3 regions of the Orrella daihaiensis genome follow, and region 1 is predicted to be linked to each of the others. Evidence: predicted binding sites of a transcription regulator. Region 1 holds the regulator's gene; each other region holds the start of a gene.

The links. Region 1 encodes HrcA, which represses chaperone genes, less so after heat shock. Its sites were predicted from a motif close to TTAGCACTCNNNNNNNNNGAGTGCTAA; they were not measured.
Region 2: a site for HrcA is predicted at 5,240-5,266, ahead of DHf2319_RS02460 (co-chaperone GroES). Genes of this name have one in related genera too.
Region 3: a site for HrcA is predicted at 5,469-5,495, ahead of rpoH (RNA polymerase sigma factor RpoH). Genes of this name have one in related genera too.

The regions. Positions count from the first base shown of each region.
Region 1 covers NZ_CP063982.1:1,209,276-1,216,576, reverse strand. Annotated here, with positions in the region: gene dnaJ (molecular chaperone DnaJ) at 60-1,184, opposite strand; gene dnaK (molecular chaperone DnaK) at 1,296-3,218, opposite strand; gene grpE (nucleotide exchange factor GrpE) at 3,398-3,991, opposite strand; gene hemH (ferrochelatase) at 4,144-5,226, opposite strand; gene hrcA (heat-inducible transcriptional repressor HrcA) at 5,288-6,319, opposite strand; gene DHf2319_RS05610 (NAD kinase) at 6,389-7,288, shown strand; gene recN (DNA repair protein RecN) at 7,293-7,301, shown strand, end outside.
Region 2 covers NZ_CP063982.1:500,179-507,479, forward strand. Annotated here, with positions in the region: gene ribH (6,7-dimethyl-8-ribityllumazine synthase) at 1-16, shown strand, start outside; gene nusB (transcription antitermination factor NusB) at 28-522, shown strand; gene thiL (thiamine-phosphate kinase) at 534-1,520, shown strand; gene DHf2319_RS02430 (phosphatidylglycerophosphatase A family protein) at 1,517-2,053, shown strand; gene DHf2319_RS02435 (CinA family protein) at 2,063-2,578, shown strand; gene pyrF (orotidine-5'-phosphate decarboxylase) at 2,582-3,403, opposite strand; gene DHf2319_RS02445 (diacylglycerol kinase) at 3,400-3,792, opposite strand; gene DHf2319_RS02450 (tautomerase family protein) at 3,941-4,315, shown strand; gene DHf2319_RS02455 (crotonase/enoyl-CoA hydratase family protein) at 4,350-5,147, shown strand; gene DHf2319_RS02460 (co-chaperone GroES) at 5,333-5,620, shown strand; gene groL (chaperonin GroEL) at 5,649-7,298, shown strand.
Region 3 covers NZ_CP063982.1:274,437-281,737, reverse strand. Annotated here, with positions in the region: gene DHf2319_RS01285 (glutamate synthase-related protein) at 1-4,525, opposite strand, end outside; gene DHf2319_RS01280 (hypothetical protein) at 4,685-5,401, opposite strand; gene rpoH (RNA polymerase sigma factor RpoH) at 5,565-6,443, shown strand; gene DHf2319_RS01270 (cation:proton antiporter) at 6,541-7,301, shown strand, end outside.

The DNA of each region.
Region 1 (7,301 bases):
TCAACGGCGCAGACCATTTGCTTCTTGGTGGATGGTCTGCGCTGAGATTACAGTCGCAATCATGAGAAAAAATCTTTAACCCGATCAGTCCAGGACTTGCTGTGCGGCGTGTGACGATGGCCACCCTCGCCTAACGACTTTTCAAATTGACGCAACAGATCCTTTTGTTCATCTGTTAACTTCACCGGTGTCTCGACCTGCACATGGCAGTACAAATCACCCGGATAACCGGCACGCACACCCTTGATACCTTTACCACGCAAACGGAAGGTCTTACCCGACTGAGTGCCATCAGGAATGGTGATCTCGGCCTTGCCACTTAACGTCGGCACCTGAATGTCGCCACCTAAGGCAGCGGTGGTGAATGGAATAGTCAACTCGCAATGCAAGTCGTCCCCATCACGCTGAAAAATCTTGTGTGGCTTGATATGGATCTCGACAAACAGATCACCGGGGGGGCCGCCATTAACGCCAGGCTCACCGTTGCCTGCCGAGCGGATTCGCATACCGTCATCAATACCTGCAGGAATCTTTACCTGTAGCGTCTTGTTTTTACGGACACGACCCACACCGTCGCAGGCCTTGCAAGGATCTGTGATCTCCTGTCCTGTGCCATGACAGGTCGGGCAGGTTTGCTGCACACTAAAGAAACCCTGTTGCATCCGAACCGCGCCTGCGCCACCGCACGTGCGGCACGTTGAGGGAGACGTGCCAGGTTTTGCGCCTGAGCCATGGCAGATTTCACAAGTCTCCCAGCTAGGCACACGAATCTCGGTCTCAAACCCATGAGCAGCTTGCTCTAGCGTGACGTCCATGGCGTATTTGAGATCTGCACCTCGATAAACCTGGGGACCGCCACCACCACGACGTGCACCACCGAAGATTTCCCCAAAAATGTCACCAAAGGCATCCGCGAACCCTGGCCCACCAGCGCCGCCACCCATGCCTGCGGCGTTAGGGTCTACACCCGCATGACCGAAACGATCGTAGGCTGCGCGCTTTTCCGGGTCGGACAGAACCTCATATGCCTCTTTGGCTGCTTTGAACTTGTCCTCGGCTTCTTTGCTGTCGGGGTTACGGTCAGGGTGCCATTTCATCGCGAGCTTGCGATAGGCTTTCTTGATCTCGTCATCCGAGGCGTTTTTAGCCACGCCGAGCACTTCGTAAAAATCTTTTTTTGCCATGGTTGTGATTCAAGGGTTATTCGTGACCGCGCCCGACAACCCAGTTTCGAGCTGTCGGGCGCTAAGCCAAAGGCCTAAGAGTTTATACCTAAGGTAATGCCTATTCACCGATCAGTCACGCTTGACTTCTTTAAAGTCGGCATCGACCACATCTTCATCGGCTGGCTTGGCTCCGGCATCTTGCCCTTGTCCGGCCGCCGCCTGAGCCTGCATATCGGCGTACATTTTCTCACCAAGCTTTTGCGAAGCCTTCGACAGCGCTTCAACCTTGCTGTCAAGTTCAGCCTTATCGGCGTCCTTTTTCAAAGCCTCTTCAAGCTCAGTGGCTGCCGTTTCGATAGCTTCTCTCTCGCTCGCCTCAATCTTGTCCCCGTGCTCAGCCAATGACTTACGGGTGGCGTGTACCAATGCATCCGCTGCATTCCGAGTTTGAGCAAGTTCTGCCAAACGATGATCTTCAGCCGCGTTTGCTTCAGCATCCTTGACCATGCGCTCGATCTCCTGCTCGGTCAGGCCGGAATTTGCCTTGATCGTGATCTTGTTTTCCTTGCCAGTGCCTTTGTCTTTGGCCGAGACGTGAACGATACCGTTGGCATCGATGTCAAACGTCACTTCAATCTGCGGCACTCCACGTGGAGCCGGCGGAATACCCTCAAGATTGAACTCGCCCAGCATCTTGTTGCCCGATGCGATTTCACGCTCGCCCTGGAACACCTTGATCGTGACCGCAGGCTGATTGTCGTCAGCTGTGGAGAAGGTCTGCGAGAATCGTGTCGGTATCGTCGTGTTCTTGGCGATCATCTTGGTCATGACACCACCAAGCGTTTCAATGCCAAGCGACAACGGCGTGACGTCCAACAACAACACGTCTTTGCGATCACCCGACAACACCGAGCCCTGGATCGCAGCACCGGCTGCCACTGCCTCGTCAGGGTTGACGTCCTTACGTGGATCACGACCGAAGAACTCTTTGACCTTTTCCTGCACCTTGGGCATACGGGTCATACCACCCACCAGGATCACGTCGTCAATGTCACCGACTTTAACGCCAGCGTCCTTGATCGCGGTGCGGCAAGGCTCAATGGTGCGCTCAATAAGATCCTCCACAAGCGACTCGAGCTTGGCACGCGTAATCTTCAGGTTCAAATGCTTGGGACCAGAAGCATCAGCCGTGATGTATGGCAAATTCAACTCGGTCTGCTGACTGGAAGACAATTCAATCTTGGCTTTCTCGGCAGCTTCTTTTAAGCGCTGCAAAGCCAGCACATCCTTGGACAGGTCAACACCCTGCTCTTTTTTGAACTCGGCAATCACGTAATCGATGATGCGCTGGTCAAAATCCTCACCACCCAAGAAGGTGTCACCATTAGTGGAGAGCACCTCGAACTGTTTCTCACCGTCAACATCTGCGATCTCAATAATCGAAATATCAAATGTGCCACCACCCAAGTCATACACTGCAATCTTGCGATCGCCACGATCTGACTTGTCCATACCGAAAGCCAAGGCGGCTGCCGTTGGTTCGTTAATGATGCGCTTGACATCGAGCCCGGCGATGCGACCTGCGTCTTTGGTAGCCTGACGCTGACTATCGTTAAAGTAAGCCGGAACCGTAATGACAGCTTCGGTCACGGGTTCGCCAAGATAGTCTTCGGCGGTTTTTTTCATCTTGCGAAGAATATCTGCCGATACCTGGGCAGGCGCCAACGGTTTGCCTTGAGCCTCAACCCAGGCATCGCCATTGTCAGCGGCCACGATCTTGTATGGCATCAGGTCAACATCTTTCTTGACAGCGTCCTCAGAAAACTTGCGACCAATCAGACGCTTGACAGCGTAAAGCGTGTTGGTGGGGTTGGTAACTGCCTGACGCTTGGCTGGCGCACCGACCAAGGTCTCGCCATCTTCCATGTAGGCCACGATCGAGGGCGTGGTGCGAGTACCCTCTGCGTTCTCAATAATTTTGGCCTTGCCACCCTCAACCACAGCAACACAGCTGTTGGTCGTGCCAAGGTCAATCCCGATAATTTTGCTCATGATCTTTACCTTTTTGTTTGTAACGTCCGCTTGGCGGTTTGCCCAACAGACCTTAAATTCAGTTGCAATTCAGATGTATTGAATATGGGGCTGTCCTGCTCAGTTTCAAGAGCTTCGCACAACATTGAAAAAATCACGTAACCCTTTGAATTAAATAGTCTTATAAAAAGACCAGTCAATTAGCTAGCCACCGTCACCAGTGCCGGTCGCAAAACCCGATCAGCAATCAGATAGCCTTTCTGTAGAACGGCGACCACCGTGTTGGCGTCCTGCTCGGCAGGCACGGTCGCGATAGCTTGATGGTGGTGAGGGTCAAATTTGTCACCGGCAGCGGGCGCAATTTCTTTCAAATGATTGCGTTCAAACGCAGACGCAAGCTGCTTTAACGTCGTTTCAATGCCGGCTCTCATGTCATCGGCACTTTGACCAGCCTGGGCTAACGCAGCTTCTAAACTATCTTTAACTGGCACCAGACCTTCTGCGAAGGATTCAATGCCAAACTTGCGCGCCTTGACCACCTCTTCCTGAGCTCTACGGCGCACATTCTCCATTTCAGCCTGCGCTCTAAGCAAATTGTCATAGTGCTCCTGAACACGCGCCTCAGCGTCAGCTAGCGCAGCTTGCAGTGCCTGTACTGGATCAGCTGGCTCGCCCGAGGTTTGTTCTTGCTCAGGGGTCTGATCCTGGGCCTGCCCCTGCGCTTGAGCACTGTCTTGGTTTACCTGCTGTGGTGTTTGCTCTTCAGGGCGTTCAGCGTCCGTCTTTTCGGTCATTGATTATGCTCCAACATGTTTTTAAGCCGATGCAAGAGCATATGGGGGTGCCTGGTAGAAATTCAAGTGAACGCAGGATAGAAAACCGAGCCAGCCAAGCCGTGCGATCTAGAGTGGGCTGCTTGTCTGGTAAGCAAATCTTATTCTGAGCGTCAATCCGGCCTGATTGGCCACCCGGAGAGCTCCCGTTGGACCATGTCGGTCAGCGCATCAAGCCAAGGCGCATCATCGTTTAAACATTCGATGTAATTAAAGCGTTCGCCACCGGCATTCATGAAGGTCTCTCGAACCTCGATACTGATTTCTTCCAATGTCTCCAGACAGTCCGCCACAAAACCTGGGCAAACCACATCTATGCGTGTGACCCCCGACTTGGCAAGGTTTTCCAGGGTGGGCTCGGTGTAGGGCTGCAGCCAAGCAGCCGGTCCGAATCGACTCTGGAACGTAACAAGGTATTCATCATCAGCCAAACCGAGCTTGGCCGCCAAAGCGGCTGCAGTCTCGTAACTGTCGCGACAGTATGGATCCCCCAGTTTGGTGCAACGCTGGGGCAAGCCATGGAAACTCATCACCAGCTTTTGTGGCTTGCCATGCTCAGCCCAGTGCGCACCAATCTTGTCAGCCAAGGGATTGATGTATAGCGGGTCGACATGAAAGCGTTTAACAAAGCGCATCGCAGGCTGGTCACGCAGATGCGAAGCCACGCGTGTCACTTCGTCAATGACAGTGGCCGTGGTGCTCGACGAGTACTGCGGGTAAAGCGGCAAAGTCAGGATGTACTCACAGCCTGCGTTGTGCAATTGCATCATCGCATGACGAATACTTGGCTTCCCGTAGCGCATGCCCACGGCGACTTCAACCTCTAGACCACGAGCTTTCAAACGCGCGCGCACGCCAGCAGCTTGGCGCTCGGTGTAGACCAGCAATGGCGAGCCACCCTCCATCCAAATGCCCTCATACCGGTGTACAAGCTTTTTAGGCCGGGCCAGCAGGATCGGACCATTCAAAATAGGCCACCAGACAAACTTGGGGATCTCGATGACCCGCGGGTCAGACAAAAACTCGCGCAAATAACGACGAATGGCCGGTGCAGTGGGTTCATCGGGCGTGCCCAAATTAACCAATAGCACACCCACCTTGCCAACCTTGAAAGGAGCTGGCCAGACTTTCAAACGAGTTGGTGCAGGTTCGGGCCAATAACGCCCACGTGGTTCAGGTGCTTCGGGTGCAGACAAAATAACCTCTCAATCCCATGAATTCACATTTTCTTGCTGATCGATGACTCAATACGCTTGACTACTGTCGTTCGCCACCGGTGGGGGTACCAACGTGACTTAAGGCATTGGACAATAACCTAGATGTAATGTCGACAATCGGAATAACCCTTTCATAAGCCATGCGCGTTGGTCCAATCACACCAAGCGTACCAACTACCTTGCCATTAACACCATACGGCGCTGTGACCACAGACAAATCCTCCATGGGTACTAACGACGAGTCGCCACCGATGTAGATTTGTACGCCCTGAGCCCGGCTAGAGGCATCTAGCAGCTGTAAAAGGTCGGTTTTTTTCTCGAACAGTGCGAACGTGCGACGCAGTCGCTGCATATCGGAGGCCAACTCGGTGATGTCAAGCAGGCGGGTTTCACCGGAGATAACCACGCTGTCTGACTCATCAGACGGCTGCGCACCGGCGTCCACGGCTGCCTGCATCAGGCGCGACATATCCTCGCGCAGACTTTCGAGCTCGCGCGCCAGGGCTTGGCGCACCTCAGAGAATGGCTTACCGGCAAAGTGCTGGTTAAAGAAGTTGCCGGCTTCGGTGAGTTCCGAACCGGTGTACTCGCGTGGCATAAACAAAATCCGGTTTTGCACATCCCCGTCCGGGGTGACGATGATGAGCAGAACCCGGTTATCCGACAGTTTGATGAATTCCACATGCTCAAATACCTGACTGCGCTTGGGCGTGAGCACCACGCCAGCGAACTGCGTCATATTTGACAACAAAGAAGCCGCTGCGGTCACTGCCCGGTTCGGGTCAGCGGTGGGCAATAAGCTCTTGATCTGCTCGGCTGGCAACAGCTCAAACGGCTGGGTCGCCAGAATACTGTCCACGAATAGCCGATATCCTTTAGGCGTGGGTACGCGGCCAGCCGATGTGTGGGGACTATGAATCAGACCGGCATCTTCAAGGTCGGCCATGACATTTCGAATGGTCGCGGGGGACAAGTCAAAGATCTTTGACAAGGTGCGCGACCCCACGGGCTGACCGTCGGCGATATACCGCTCGATCAACGCCTTTAGCAGAGACTGGGCACGATCATCCATGTTGCACTCGATTAAAGCTCATTCAAACCTATAATCAATCGGAAGATTAACTCACAAGTCGTCGCTTGCATGCATTTTGCCACTATCGCGCTCATCGGTCGCTACCAGGACTCGCAATTAGCGGATCACCTGCGATCGCTTGCGAGCCTCCTGCAAGCCGCCGGGCGGCGCGTTCTGGTCGAATCGGAAACCGCCCGGAACTCCGGGTTAACTGATCTGCCAGTTGCAAGCTACGATGAGATTGGACAAACGGCTGATCTGGCCATCGTGGTGGGTGGCGACGGAACCATGCTTGGTGCGGCTCGCCACCTTGCCCCCTGGGCAGTACCGCTGGCGGGCATCAACCATGGTCGACTCGGCTTTATCACCGATATCGCTTTGCAAGATGCTCATGCGGCACTGGCCGACCTGCTGCAGGGCAGATTCGACACCGAGGAGCGCCTGCTGCTGGCGGGCGAAGTGATCCGCGATGGCGTATCGCTCTACAGTGATACCGCGTTAAATGACGTCGTGGTTAATCGAGCCGGGCGCGGCAGCATGATTGAGCTTCGCATCGATATCGATGGCACCTACATGTACACCTTGCGGGCTGACGGCTTGATTATCGCCACACCCACGGGATCAACCGCCTACGCACTGTCAGCCTCTGGGCCGATCCTGTACCCGGGTATGCAAGCCATGGTCATCGTGCCCATCTCGCCACAAACGCTGTCAAACCGCCCTATCGTGTTACCTGACAATGGCACGCTGAGTCTGACGGTCATCGGTACCGGGCGCGCCGAACACGGCGTGAGCGTTCACTTTGACATGCAGACTTGGTCAAATGTGCAGCCCGGCGATCAGATCATTGTTAGACGGGCACCCAAGACCATTCGTTTCATTCATCCAAGCGGCTACAGCTTCTTTTCCACATTACGCAAGAAGCTCGATTGGAATCGCTTGCCTGCCACTGGCCACAACGCGGAGTAGCCACATGCTGCGT
Region 2 (7,301 bases), 710 kb from region 1:
TGATGAGCAGGATTGATGAGCGAGACAATGACTCAACCGGCTAACGTCAAAAAATCCAACACGGGTACCAGCCCTCGCCGACGGGCTCGTGAGTTTGCCTTGCAAGCAATATACGCTTGGCTTTTGCAGTCCCAGACCGCTGATAACAAGCTAGCTGAAGTTGGTGCCATTGAGGCGCATCTTCGGGATGATGCCGAGTTTGCGAGCGCTGACCAGAAATGGTTCAACGTGCTGTGGCAAGGTGTGACTCGCGAGGCGGATGATTTGCGCGCCACATTCAAGCCGTTTGTCGATCGACCGCTTAATGAGTTATCTCCCGTGGAGCACGGGATTCTGCTTATCGGTACATTTGAGCTGACTCAGCAAATCGAAGTCCCTTATCGCGTGGCAATCAACGAGGCGGTTGAACTTGCCAAGTCATTTGGAGGCACAGATGGATTTAAATTCATCAATGGTGTGCTTGATAAAGTTGCTGCGCAGGCCCGAGGCCCGGAAGTTGCCCGCTCTGCACAACCGCGTTAACGGCTGCTCTCATGGCGCTAGGTGAGTTCTCGCTCATTGACCGCTACTTCAAAAGACTAGCCAGTCCTGCCAGCATGCCAGGTATGGTCGGGGTCGGTGATGATGCGGCCATACTGCCCATTAGCCCCGGTCACAAGCTCGTTGTCTGCAAAGATGTATTGGTAGAAGGGCGACATTTTTTTTCTGATGTGGCGCCAGACGCGCTCGGTCACAAATCGCTGGCAGTGAATCTATCGGATTTGGCGGCCATGGGTGCTAAGCCTATTGGTTGTTTGCTCGGGTTGGGTGTGCCCACTATCAATGAAACGTGGCTTGCGTCCTTTGCAGCCGGGCTAGGTGCCCTGGCTGATCGTTACCGGTGCCCATTGATTGGCGGTGACACGGTTGCAAGCGAACAGGGTATCTTCATCAGTGTTACTGCCCTGGGGACGCTGCACGAGAAGCAGCCCGGACTTTTACGTAGCGCAGCCGAGGTTGGGGATGACATATGGGTTAGCGGGCCGTTGGGTGTGCCAGACATTGCGTTACGGATTTTGTTGGGCACGCTAGCTGATCCGCAGAATCGCTTACCGGGACTGCGTGTGGGCTTAGAGCGTCCTGAGCCGCGAGTCGCGCTAGGTCAACAACTATTGGGGGTGGCAAATGCTGCCATCGATATTTCGGATGGGTTGACACAGGATCTCGGTCACGTGCTTCAAGCCAGTGGTGTTGGTGCGGTCATTGATCTCGAGCAACTGCCGGTTGACCAGCGGTTGGCTGTATTCGATCCAAGCGTTGTGCGCGATGCCGTGTTGTATGGTGGTGATGTGTATGAGCTGTGTTTTACCGTACCCGCTCAGTATCGCCCGAGAGTCATCGCTGTGGGGGAGTCCCTGGGGCTTGAGCTATTTCGTATCGGTAAGGTCCGGAGGCAGCCAGGGCTGTTTGCTCAAACCGATGGATCATTAACTGAGCTTAAACCGAAAGGTTTTGATCATTTTGCGCGGAGTGCTCGATGAGCGACCCGATCTCCGTGAGCCAGCGTCATCGAGTGGATTGGCCAAGTTTGAAATGGGTGTTCGCACGAGCCCATCGCGCATTAGCTTTCGGCTTTGGTAGCGGATTGATCAGACCTGGCTCAGGTACCTGGGGTAGCGTTCTTGGTTTGGGCCTGTGGTGGCCACTGAACAGTGTGCTGTCCGCTAGCGTGCTGGCCTTGTTTGTGTTGTTAGCTGCACTGGCTGGTATCTGGATTTGCCAGCGTACCGTTGATGAGCTTGGTGTACCTGATCATGTGGGCATTGTATGGGATGAGATTGTGGCAGTTTGGATTGTGCTTTGGGCGCTGCCACCAGTGCTGTGGATTGCGCTAGTAGGATTTGTGTTGTTTCGGGTATTTGACGTGGCAAAGCCTTGGCCCATTCGTACGCTTGACGCGAGTGTGGCCGGGGGTTTGGGTGTGATGCTCGATGATCTGGTAGCCGCTCTTTATGCAGTTGTACTCGGATGGGCCATTTGGTGGTTTTGGGGCTACTTTGGAGCTTTGGGTTAAGGAGGTGCCATGCAGGTCAATAATGAGGGAGAGCATCTCGCAGCAAAAGCGCTGGGCGACTACTTGATTCAGAACAACGGACGGGTGGTGACTGCAGAGTCTTGCACGGGTGGTTTGATTGGCGGTGCTTTGACGTCCGTGGCTGGCAGCAGTAAGTGGTTTGACCGCGGTTGGATCACCTACACCAATACGGCCAAGCATGAGCAGCTCGGCGTATCGAAAGAGACATTGAGGGAGTTTGGTGCCGTCAGTGAACCTGTGGCCAGGCAGATGGCGGTTGGCGCTCTTGCAATGGCATCTGAAGCGACTTTGGCTTTGTCTGTAACGGGCATCGCAGGCCCTGGCGGCGGTACGCCGGACAAGCCTGTCGGCTTAGTCTGGTTTGGGCTGGCGCGGCGCACCGAGGATGATGTGGTCGTCAGTTCAATCCATCAAGTATTTCCGGGCAATCGACAGGCAGTACGTGAGGCAACCGTCAATTTCGCGTTGATGCATGCGCTGCAGTGGATTGATCAACGGATCTAACTTTTATTTCGCGCGCGAGCTGTTGATGGCATCGCGAGTTTGGCGAGCAGCCTGCGCCGCTTTGTGTTGCCAGTCTTCATCGCGACTGGCGTATAAAATCGCCCTTGATGAATTAATCATCATGCCGGTGCCCATCGGGTTGCAGCCGGCATCGCAGGTGGCTTGAATGTCTCCGCCTTGAGCCCCGATTCCCGGCACAAGCAGCGGCATATCTGCACCCACGCAGGCTCGGACCTGCCTTAATTCGTCGGGAAATGTCGCTCCAACGACCAAGCCGCACTGACCGTTTTGATTCCATTGTGTGGCAACCAGTGTCGCGACATGCAAATAAAGCGCGCGACCATTAACTTGCAGTGCTTGTAGGTCTGAGCCACCCGGATTCGATGTGCGACATAAGACAATGACGCCTTTGTCCTTACGATCAAGATAGGGTTGTGCCGAGTCCATGCCCATGTAGGGATTGATGGTCACGGCATCGGCCTGGTACCTATCGAATGCCTCGCGTGCATAGTGTTCAGCCGTGCTACCAATATCACCGCGTTTGGCGTCAAGCATCAGTACAAGATTTGGGTATTCGGTGCGAATGTACTCGCAGGTTTGTTTCAGGATGTCTTCTGCTCCAAGCGATGCAAAATAGGCAACCTGAGGCTTGAAGCCGCACACATACGGAGCAGTTGCGTCTACGATTCCTTTGCAAAACTGCCAGAGGGCGTCATGGCTGCTGCGGATTGGGTGAGGCAGCTTGTCCATATCAGGGTCAAGGCCCACCATGAGTAGCGAATTCTGTGAATGCCAGGCTTGGTTCAGTTTTTGTGTAAATGTCATGAATGAACTATTCGAATAACAATCAGGCTTGCCCACACCAAAAATGCGGTGGTGAAGGCAACGAATACAGCCGCACTACCTAAGTCCTTGGCGCGACCGAGTAACGGATGTGATTCTAACGAAACTGCATCGGCTAGTGCCTCAATGGCTGAGTTTAGAAGTTCGACGATCAGCACCATCAGAACAACACCGATGAGCAAAATCACTTCGCCCGGATTGCGCCCGAGCCAGAACGCGCAGGGTGCGAGAACGACAGCAAGCACCAATTCCTGACGAAACGCTGCTTCGTAGCGCACCGCGGCTTTTAAACCTTTGTAGGAATAACCGATAGCAGCAGCGATTCGTGAGATACCGCCTTTGCTTTTGAAGGGAGATGGATGGTCAGACACGTTCTAGCCGTCGTGTGAAGTGAGGAAATTTGGTAGCCTCGTGAAGTTCCCACTTGGATAACTACCCGTTGTCGTGTTTTAACACTCTATTGTTTAAAGTGTGCAGCACACACGGTCTTAACCATTGCTAAAAGCGAGTGATATTGACATGCCCATTCTGACTATCAAAATCCCCTCGGGCCACAGCCAAGAACAGAAAGCCGCGCTGCTCAAGGGCTTGACCGATGCGGTGCTTAAAAGCCTTAATGCGCCTTTGCCTTCGATTCGTATCAGCATTGATGAGGTTCCTGCGCAGAACACGATGGTGGCTGGTGTGCTCGGCCAGCCCAATGCATTAGTGCATGCGGCACTGATTGCGGGGCGTACCGAGCAGCTCAAGGCCGCATTGATTGCTGAGATCGCGCAAGCGGTTGAGCGATCGATTGGATTGTCGGCTGAACATACGCGAGTATTGATTCAGGACTATCCAACCACCGACATGGGCGTGGCTGGAGGGATTTCGGCTAAAGCTGCAGGCCGTTGATCAATATCCATGCAGCGTTAACGAGAGGACAAATATGACTGAAGCTGTTTTGTTGGAAACCATCGATCCCCAGGGTGTGATGACACTGACCCTGAACCACGAGCCGACCCGCAACGCGCTGACCGGCACTGGCTTAACCGAGGCATTGTTAGATGCGTTTGCACGCATCGAACGTAATCGTGACATTAAGGTACTGATCCTGACTGCCAAAGGGAAAGTTTTTTCTTCAGGTGGCAAGATTGACGAGATGGCTCGCCAGATTCAACCCGAAGTCTCATCTGCGGCTTTGCGTCAAGAGTACCGGCACGGCATTCAACGTTTGCCGCTCGCGCTACATCATTTAGAGATCCCCACCATTGCTGCGGTTAACGGCATGGCCATTGGCGCTGGTTGTGACTTGGCGTGCATGTGTGACATCCGGATTGCATCGGAAAAAGCGTCTTTTGCAGAGAGTTTTGTGAAGGTAGGGATTATTCCGGGTGATGGTGGAGCCTGGTTCTTGCCAAGAATCATTGGCATGGCTCGCGCAGTGGAAATGTCCCTGACCGGTGAGTCTATCGATGCGCAAACGGCGCTTGATTGGGGTTTGGTATCGCGCGTGGTGCCCGATGAGCAGTTGTTACCCACTGCGACTGAACTCGCTCATAAGATGACCGGCAACTCCCCGGATATCATTCGTTTGACCAAACGTTTGCTCAGGGAAGGGCAACAGGCGTCACTGGCGAATCTGTTGGAGTTGTCCGCTGCTTATCAGGCCATCGCTCACAAGACCCCCGAGCATGCTGCGATTGTTCAAGACTTTATGGCCCGCAAAGCGCAAAAGAAAACATAAGCTAATTAAATCAATGTCTTATGATGCCCTTCACCTAAAAAGTGGAGGGTTTTTTTTCTTGGGGCTTGAAACTCAAAAATTCATCCTTATAATTAGCACTCGTCGAAGGTGAGTGCTAACAGATTGCTGTAGCGATAGCCTTCCAGTTACCAATCCTAAATCTAATTTTGTAACAGGAGTGTTTCATGGCCCTGCGTCCCCTGCACGATCGTGTGATCGTCAAACGCCTGGACAACGAGCGCAAGACAGCGTCAGGCATCGTAATTCCGGATAGCGCAGCAGAAAAGCCCGATCAGGGTGAAGTGCTTGCCGTTGGTCCTGGCAAAAAAGGCGATGATGGCAAGTCTCAGCCACTCGACGTCAAAGTCGGCGACAAAGTTCTGTTTGGCAAATATGCCGGTCAGAGCGTCAAAGTTGACGGTGAGGAAGTACTCGTCATCCGCGAAGACGAGATTCTCGCTGTCATCAGCTAACCCGAACTGAATTCAAGAGGTATATCTCATGGCTGCAAAGCAAGTTTATTTTGGTGATGACGCCCGCTCGAAGATCGTGCGCGGTGTCAACGTTCTGGCCAATGCTGTTAAGGCAACACTCGGCCCCAAGGGTCGTAATGTAGTGCTCGAGCGTTCATTTGGTGCGCCGACCGTCACTAAGGACGGTGTCTCGGTTGCCAAGGAGATCGAACTAAAAGACAAGTTCGAAAACATCGGCGCTCAGTTGGTCAAGGAAGTGGCCTCGAAAACTTCCGATTCGGCCGGTGATGGCACGACGACTGCTACCGTGCTAGCCCAAGCGATCGTGGTTGAAGGCTTGAAGTATGTCGCTGCCGGTATCAATCCAATGGACCTCAAGCGCGGCATCGACAAGGCGGTGGCAGCAGCTGTTGAAGAGCTGCGCAACCTCTCCAAGCCATGCACGACCAGCAAAGAAATTGCTCAAGTTGGGTCGATTTCAGCTAACAGTGACACCTCGATTGGCGAGATCATCGCCAACGCGATGGATAAGGTGGGCAAGGAAGGTGTGATTACCGTTGAAGACGGCAAGTCCCTCGAGAACGAGCTTGACGTGGTTGAAGGTATGCAGTTTGACCGTGGCTATCTGTCGCCTTACTTCATCAACAATCCCGAGAAGCAGGTTTCTGCGCTCGAGGATCCATACATCCTGATCTTTGACAAGAAGATCAGCAACATCCGCGATCTGTTGCCCGTACTTGAGCAGGTTGCCAAGTCGAGCCGTCCGCTGCTGATCATCGCAGAAGACGTTGAAGGCGAAGCGCTTGCTACGTTGGTGGTTAACAACATCCGCGGTATCCTGAAGACCACGGCTGTCAAAGCGCCTGGCTTCGGTGACCGTCGTAAAGCAATGCTCGAAGACATCGCCATTTTGACTGGTGGCACCGTGATCTCTGAAGAGACTGGTCTGTCGCTCGAGAAAGCCACGTTGGCTGAGCTCGGCCAAGCCAAGCGCATTGAAGTTGCGAAAGAGAACACCACCATCATTGATGGCGCAGGTGATCCCAAGTCAATCGAAGCACGTGTGAAGCAAATTCGCACTCAGATTGACGAAGCAACCTCTGATTACGACCGCGAGAAGCTGCAAGAGCGTGTTGCCAAGCTGGCTGGTGGTGTGGCTGTGATTCGTGTTGGTGCAGCGACCGAAGTCGAGATGAAAGAGAAGAAGGCTCGTGTTGAGGACGCGCTGCATGCTACGCGTGCTGCTGTTGAAGAAGGCATCGTGCCTGGTGGTGGTGTCGCTCTGTTGCGTGCCCGTGCCGCCGTTGAAAAAGTCAAAGGCTCTAACGCTGATCAGGAAGCCGGTGTTCGTTTGGTCCTGCGTGCAGTTGAAGAGCCGCTGCGCACAATCGTTGCCAACGCTGGCGACGAACCCAGTGTCGTGGTTAACCGAGTCGTTGATGGCAAAGGCAACTTTGGCTTTAACGCTGCTAGCGGCGAGTATGGTGATCTTGTTGAGCAAGGCGTGCTGGACCCAACCAAGGTGACTCGTACTGCGCTACAAAATGCTGCATCGGTTGCTAGCTTGTTGTTGACGACTGAAGTCGCAGTTTGCGAGGTCGCTGAAGATAAGCCTGCACCAGCCATGCCCGGTGGTGACATGGGTGGTATGGGCGGCATGGGTGGTATGGGCTTCTAAGTC
Region 3 (7,301 bases), 930 kb from region 1:
CACGCTCAGCACCACGCACCATGCTGTGCCAAGTATCCATCCCGACCTTGTCCTTTTGCTCAGCCGCAGACATCACCGGCTCTAGGTCAACCATGGCCATGTTGCAACAATCCTTAAAGCGACGCTCAGGGTCATAGACATAGGCCACACCACCAGACATACCGGCAGCAAAATTACGGCCCGTTGACCCAAGCACTACCACCGTTCCACCAGTCATGTACTCACAGCCGTGATCGCCCGTGCCTTCAATCACAGCAGCCGCACCTGAGTTACGAACCGCAAACCGCTCGCCAGCAACGCCACTCAGGTAGGCTTGCCCGGCGGTTGCGCCGTACAACACCGTGTTACCCACGATGATGTGCTCAGGACCGAAGCCACGGAAATCGTTGGGGCTTCGGACAATGATTCGACCACCCGCCAAGCCCTTGCCAACGTAGTCGTTGCCCTCACCAACCAAATCAAATGTCACACCGTGAGCAAGGAATGCACCAAAACTCTGCCCGGCACTGCCATTGAACTGAATGTGAATTGAATCATCAGCCAGACCATCTTCACCATGGCGGCGCGCAATCTCACCGGACAACATGGCACCCACGCTGCGGTTGCGATTACGCACCGGAACGATGAAGGAAACTTTCTCGCCTTTCTCAATCGCAGGCTTACTGCGCTCGATCAACTGATGGTCTAGGGCACCGTCAAGACCATGGTCTTGCTCGAGCACTTGATAACGTGGCTCATCAGTGACTGGCTGATAGAACACCTTGGTGAAATCCAGCCCGTGGGCTTTCCAGTGGTCAATGCCAGCCCTTGTGTCCAGCAAATCGGTGCGACCAATGAGCTCATCAAACTTGCGTATGCCCAATTGAGCCATGATTTCACGTACTTCTTCAGCGACAAAGAAGAAATAATTAACCACATGCTCTGGTTTGCCCTGGAATTTCTTGCGCAACACCGGATCTTGGGTCGCCACGCCGACAGGACACGTATTCAAATGACACTTGCGCATCATGATACAGCCTTCGACCACCAGTGGTGCAGTCGCAAACCCAAACTCATCAGCACCTAGCAAGGCGCCGATCACCACATCACGACCGGTCTTCATTTGACCGTCAGCCTGAACTCGAATGCGACTACGCAAACGATTGATCACCAAGGTCTGTTGGGTCTCAGCCAAGCCAAGCTCCCAAGGGGTACCCGCATGTTTGATCGATGAGATCGGCGAAGCACCCGTGCCGCCGTCATGGCCTGCAATCACCACATGATCAGACTTGGCCTTGGCCACGCCAGCTGCCACGGTGCCAACGCCTACTTCCGAGACTAATTTCACCGAGATCGAAGCGCGCGGATTGGCGTTTTTAAGGTCATGAATCAATTGCGCCAAGTCTTCAATTGAGTAAATGTCGTGGTGCGGTGGTGGCGAAATCAAACCAACACCTGGTACCGAACAACGGAGCTTGGCGATGTACTCAGACACTTTATGACCAGGCAGCTGGCCACCTTCGCCAGGCTTGGCACCTTGAGCCATCTTGATCTGAATCTGATCGGCACTCGCCAGATACTCGGGATTCACGCCAAAGCGCCCCGAGGCGACTTGCTTGATACGTGAGCGCAACGAGTCTCCCGCTTTCAAAGCCACATCTGCTTCGATGCGCTCAGCACCGAGCACCGAAGCCAGTGTGTCGCCATCCTTGATATCGCTTTTGCCGGTTTGCAACTCACTGCGGTAGCGCAATTCATCCTCGCCACCCTCACCCGTATTGGACTTGCCACCAATGCGGTTCATCGCAACAGCCAAAACCGAGTGAGCCTCCGTCGAAATGGAACCCAAAGACATTGCACCAGTCGCAAAGCGCTTGACGATCTCTTTGGCCGGTTCCACCTCATCAAGTGGGATTGCTTGCGCCGGGTCGAACCGGAACTCGAACAAACCGCGCAAGGTCATGTGACGCTTGCTCTGATCGTTGATGAGCTGCGCGTATTCCTTGTAGGTGCTGTAGCTGTTCGATCGTGTGGAGTGCTGCAGTTTGGCTATTGAGTCTGGCGTCCACATATGCTGCTCACCACGCACCCGATAAGCATAATCACCGCCGGCGTCCAGTGCATTGGCAAGCACTGGGTCTTTGCTAAACGCAGCATGATGTGCACGCAATGCCTCTTGCGCCACCTCAAACACATTCACACCACCGATCGAGCTTGATGTACCGGGGAAATACTTCTTGATCAATGAGTCATGCAAACCGACCGCTTCAAAGATCTGGGCGCCACAATACGACATGAACGTCGAAATGCCCATCTTGGACATCACTTTGTTCAAACCCTTGCCAATCGCTTTGATGAAATTAGCCACTGCCTTGTCACTGTCGTCCGACATGGAACGGATCGCCTCAAGCGCAAGGTAAGGATGGATGGCCTCGGCACCGAACCCGCCAAGCAGGGCGAAGTGATGCACCTCGCGAGCCGAACCGGTTTCAACCACCAGGCCTGTGCGAGTGCGTAAGCCGCGACTGATCAAATGCTGGTGGATCGCGGAGGTGGCCAACAGCGCAGGGATAGCGACCCGGTCTTTGTCAACCAAGCGATCTGAAATGATCAGCACATTAAAACCACTTTCAACGGCATCCGCGGCAGAAGCACACAGCGCTGCGAGTCTGGCCTCAATACCCTCTGCACCCCATGCGCTGGGGTAAGTGATATCAAGCTCGTAACTACGGAACTTGTTACCTGTGTAGACTTCGACGTCACGAATCTGCGTCATCGCGTCTTCATCGAGGACTGGCTGAGCGATTTCAAGGCGCAGCGGCGGATTGACGTTGTTGATATCGAGCAGATTAGGCTTGGGCCCGATAAAGGAAACAAGAGACATCACCAGTTGTTCGCGAATTGGGTCAATCGGTGGATTGGTCACCTGCGCGAACATTTGGCGGAAATAGTTATAGAACGGCTTTGGTCGATCCGACAGAACTGCCAAAGGTGCATCGTTGCCCATCGAACCTGTGGCCTCTTCACCGCTTTGCGCCATCGGCTCAAGAATGAATTTCAGATCCTCCTGCGTCCAGCCAAACGCCTGTTCACGATCAAGGCGATCGACATTGGACTGGTGACGGGCCTTGGCCGTTGCTTCAGGTTTGGGCAATGACTCGAGCTTGATGCGCAAACGCTCGATCCAATGACGATAGGGGCGGCTGTTGGCCAACTGTGACTTGATTTCTTCATCATCAATAATGCGACCCTGCTCAAGATCGATCAGGAACATCTTGCCTGGCTGCAGGCGCCACTTTTTAACGATGCGGCTTTCAGCAATCGGTAACACACCCGCCTCGGAAGCCATGATCACCAAGTCGTCTTCGGTGACCAGGTAACGCGCTGGGCGCAACCCATTACGGTCAAGGGTGGCACCGATTTGCTTGCCATCGGTGAAGGCCACCGCAGCCGGACCATCCCATGGCTCCATCATGGCAGCGTGATATTCATAAAACGCGCGCCTAGAAGGGTCCATATGTGCATGCTGTTCCCAGGCTTCCGGAATCATCATCATCATGGCGTGCGCAAGCGAGTAGCCTGACATCACCAGCAACTCAAGGCAGTTATCAAACGTCGCTGTGTCGGATTGCCCGGCGTAGACGATCGGATAGAGCTTACTCAGGTCTTGACCGAGCACGGCAGATTCCATCGTGCCTTCACGTGCGCGCAGCCAGTTGTAATTGCCCTTGACCGTGTTGATTTCGCCGTTATGCGCAATCATGCGATAGGGGTGAGCCAGCGGCCATGCGGGGAACGTATTGGTAGAGAAACGCTGGTGAACCAATGCCAGCGCTGAGACCGTGCGCGGATCGGCTAGATCTCGGTAATACTGGCCAACCTGATTTGCGAGCAGCAGGCCCTTGTAGACCACTGTGCGAACAGAAACAGAGGGCACGAAATATTCAGTACCGTGCGCCAGTTTCATGGCGTGGATGGCATGGCTGGCTTTTTTACGAATTACATAGAGCTTGCGCTCCAAAGCGTCGGGCACCATCACGTTCTCGCCGCGACCGATAAACAATTGGCGAATGACGGGCTCGCACTCTTTGACGGTGGGTGACATTGGCATGTCGGTGTCGATAGGAACGTCACGCCATCCGAGCACGACTTGGCCTTCGGCCACGACTTCGCGCTCGAGCGCTTGCTCACAAGCTAAACGCGATGCGATTTCTTTCGGCAAAAAGACCATCGCCACGCCGTACTCACCTGGGGCCGGCAAGGTGACGCCTTGAGCCGCCATTTCCTCGCGATACAGCGCATCAGGAATCTGAATCAGAATACCGGCGCCATCCCCCATTAACTTGTCGGCACCAACAGCACCGCGGTGGTCGAGGTTCTCGAGGATTTTCAGGCCCTGCGAAATAATCGAGTGGGACGCCTGACCTTTGATGTGCGCCACAAAACCGACACCACAGGCATCATGTTCGTTTGCTGGCGAATAAAGTCCCTGTGGCGAATGGCCAGTCTGGGGACGCGGATGAAAAGTCAAAGGAAATGTAGACATGCGATTGGCTCCCGTTCAACCGCGCATGGTGCAGCGCGGCAGAAGACGATAACCCCATATTTTGTGGGATGCAAGCGAAATAAATAGGGTGCGTCCCCATTTATTTTCATAATCGTTGGGGATGTCTAAAATTAGGGACAGATCATTTAGCTTTTGATATCAATCGACTTTTTGATCTTCGGGGTCAAATTTCCTTGGGCGCCCCCGTCTGCCCGGGGCGACCCGGCGGTTAGCCACTTTGGCAATCTGCTCCAGATATTGCTCAGATCCCAACGCCCACTGCCCGCCAACAGCATGATCAATCCGCTGGCGATCAGCTAGGGAGATACCTTCTGCCAGTTTGACCCGGTAGTTCGCCTGGCGGTCAAAGGGCGTGTTGCCACACCGCCAATACTGCTCATGGTCTGACACCGTGACCAGCCACGGTCTGTCTGATTCAACAATACCGGCATGACCGGCTGCCGATGACCAGGGCCAGGCCTGTGCTTGGGCAGCATAGCCTTGTTCGACCGGCGCAGACTCAACCCAAATTTGTGCGGGTAGCACCCATTGGGGCTCTACCGGGGCACTTTTATATCTGCCCTCGAACACGCTGCCAGTCTTGAGCTCAGGCGCCAGACGCCGCCCAATCGCCTGAATCACACCGGCGAGCGCGCTTTTGTCGGGAGGTGTTACCAGTAATAACAATTGTGTGGGCGACAACGACCAAGCATGCAGCGCGAGCTGGTGGGCTTTCGTGTACTCGCCAAGCCAGGCTGCAACGGCATCTAGCAGCTGTTTTGACTGATCATCGAGCCAATGCTGTGCCAGCGCAGATACGAACCTGACTTGCACGAGTTGAGCCTGACCGGGCACAAATAGCCTGGGCAATCGCATATATGCCTGCCTTTGAATCTATACGTTGTCGCCATTTTCGGAACTTTCGCGACAAAATCAAGTCTTATTAGCACTCTTCCAGAGAGAGTGCTAACATAAAACAAGCGTCCGTAATATTGCTTAGCATTAAGAGACAGGAGCATACCAATCCATGCAAGGCACGATGACTAGAGAATTGACCGTATCACCTCAGGCTCTATCCATGGCGATCGCCAACCCAGGCGCGTTAGGATCGATTGAGGCTTACATCAGTGCAGTCAACCACATGCCCGTGCTTAGCGCCGAGCAGGAGCAGGCGTACGCGCTTGACTTGCGCGACAAGAACGATCTCGATGCGGCGCGGCATTTGATTTTGTCGCACTTGCGACTCGTTGTCTCAATCGCTCGTCAGTACTTGGGCTACGGCCTGGCACATGCTGATTTGATCCAGGAAGGCAACATTGGACTGATGAAAGCAGTCAAACGGTTTGACCCGGACCGCGGCGTGCGTCTGGTGTCCTTTGCCGTGCACTGGATCAAAGCCGAAATCCACGAATTCATTATCCGTAATTGGCGCTTGGTCAAGGTGGCTACCACCAAGGCTCAGCGCAAATTGTTCTTCAATCTTCGCCGCATGCGCCCTGATGGTACGACGCTGGATTCGCAGATGGTTGATGATATTGCCACCGAGCTAAGCGTCAAACCCGAAGACGTGCGCGAGATGGAAGTGCGCATGACCGGGCGCGAGTTTTCTTTGCAAGCACCAGCCGGTGACGATGATCAATTCAGCCCGATAGACTATCTGTCAGACGACGGCGAATACGATCCAACCGAGGTATTGGCACGGCAAGACCATGACCGCCTGCAAACCACGGGACTGTCGCAAGCGCTCGAGATGCTCGATGAGCGCTCACGCCGAATCGTCACGGCACGCTGGCTAGGCGACGATGGCGGACCAACCTTGCACGAACTTGCCGAAGAGTTTGGCGTATCGGCCGAGCGCATTCGCCAGATCGAAGCCGCCGCACTGAAGAAGATGCGCGGTGCTTTGCAAGCTGCCTGACTCTAGACGGGGCGATCTTAAAAATATCGGTTCGATATTGCTCGGACCAACACCGAATTCTCAATAACCCGCTACCATAGTGCGCATGGCGATCAACATGCTCATCTTCGGGCTGGCGGGACTTCTTGTTCTCGTCTGCTTTCTTTCACCATTGGCAAGCGCTTTGCGGATTCCAGCAACGCTGTTGCTGTCCGTCGTTGGTGCGCTGCTGGGCTACCTGATTCACGTACACGACTGGGCACCGGCCTGGTTGGCTGATTCGCTAGTAACACTGCAGGCATTCGAAATACCTTCCGAGACAATCTTGGTGGTGTTTCTGCCAGTTCTGTTGTTTGAAACCGCACTTAACACCAATGTGCGCGGCTTGTTCAACGACATTGCACCCATTTTGCTGCTGGCCGTGGTGGCAGTCTTCATATGTACGGCGTTTGTGGGGTGGGGTGTTTCGTTTGTCTCGAGCTATAGCCTAGCCGCGTGTTTACTGCTTGGCGCCATCATCGCAACCACCGATCCTGCTGCCGTGGTGAGTATTTTCAAGGAAGTGGGGGCGCCGAAACGACTAACGACCATTGTCGAAGGCGAGAGCCTGCTAAACGATGCCGCTGCCATTGCGCTTTACTCCGTGATGCTCGGTGTTGCATCGCACTCGGTTGCAGCCCCTTGGGGAACGGGCTCTGTTTTGGTCAGTTTCATGGAGTTGATGATTGGCGGCGCGATTAGTGGCTACCTGATTGGGCGTCTAGCTTGTGCAGCACTGCCCCTGCTGCGTGGTTGGCCAACTGCGGAAATCTCGTTAACGGTGGCCACTGCTTATATCGCCTACATCATTCCGGAACATTATTTTGGTTGGTCTGGCGT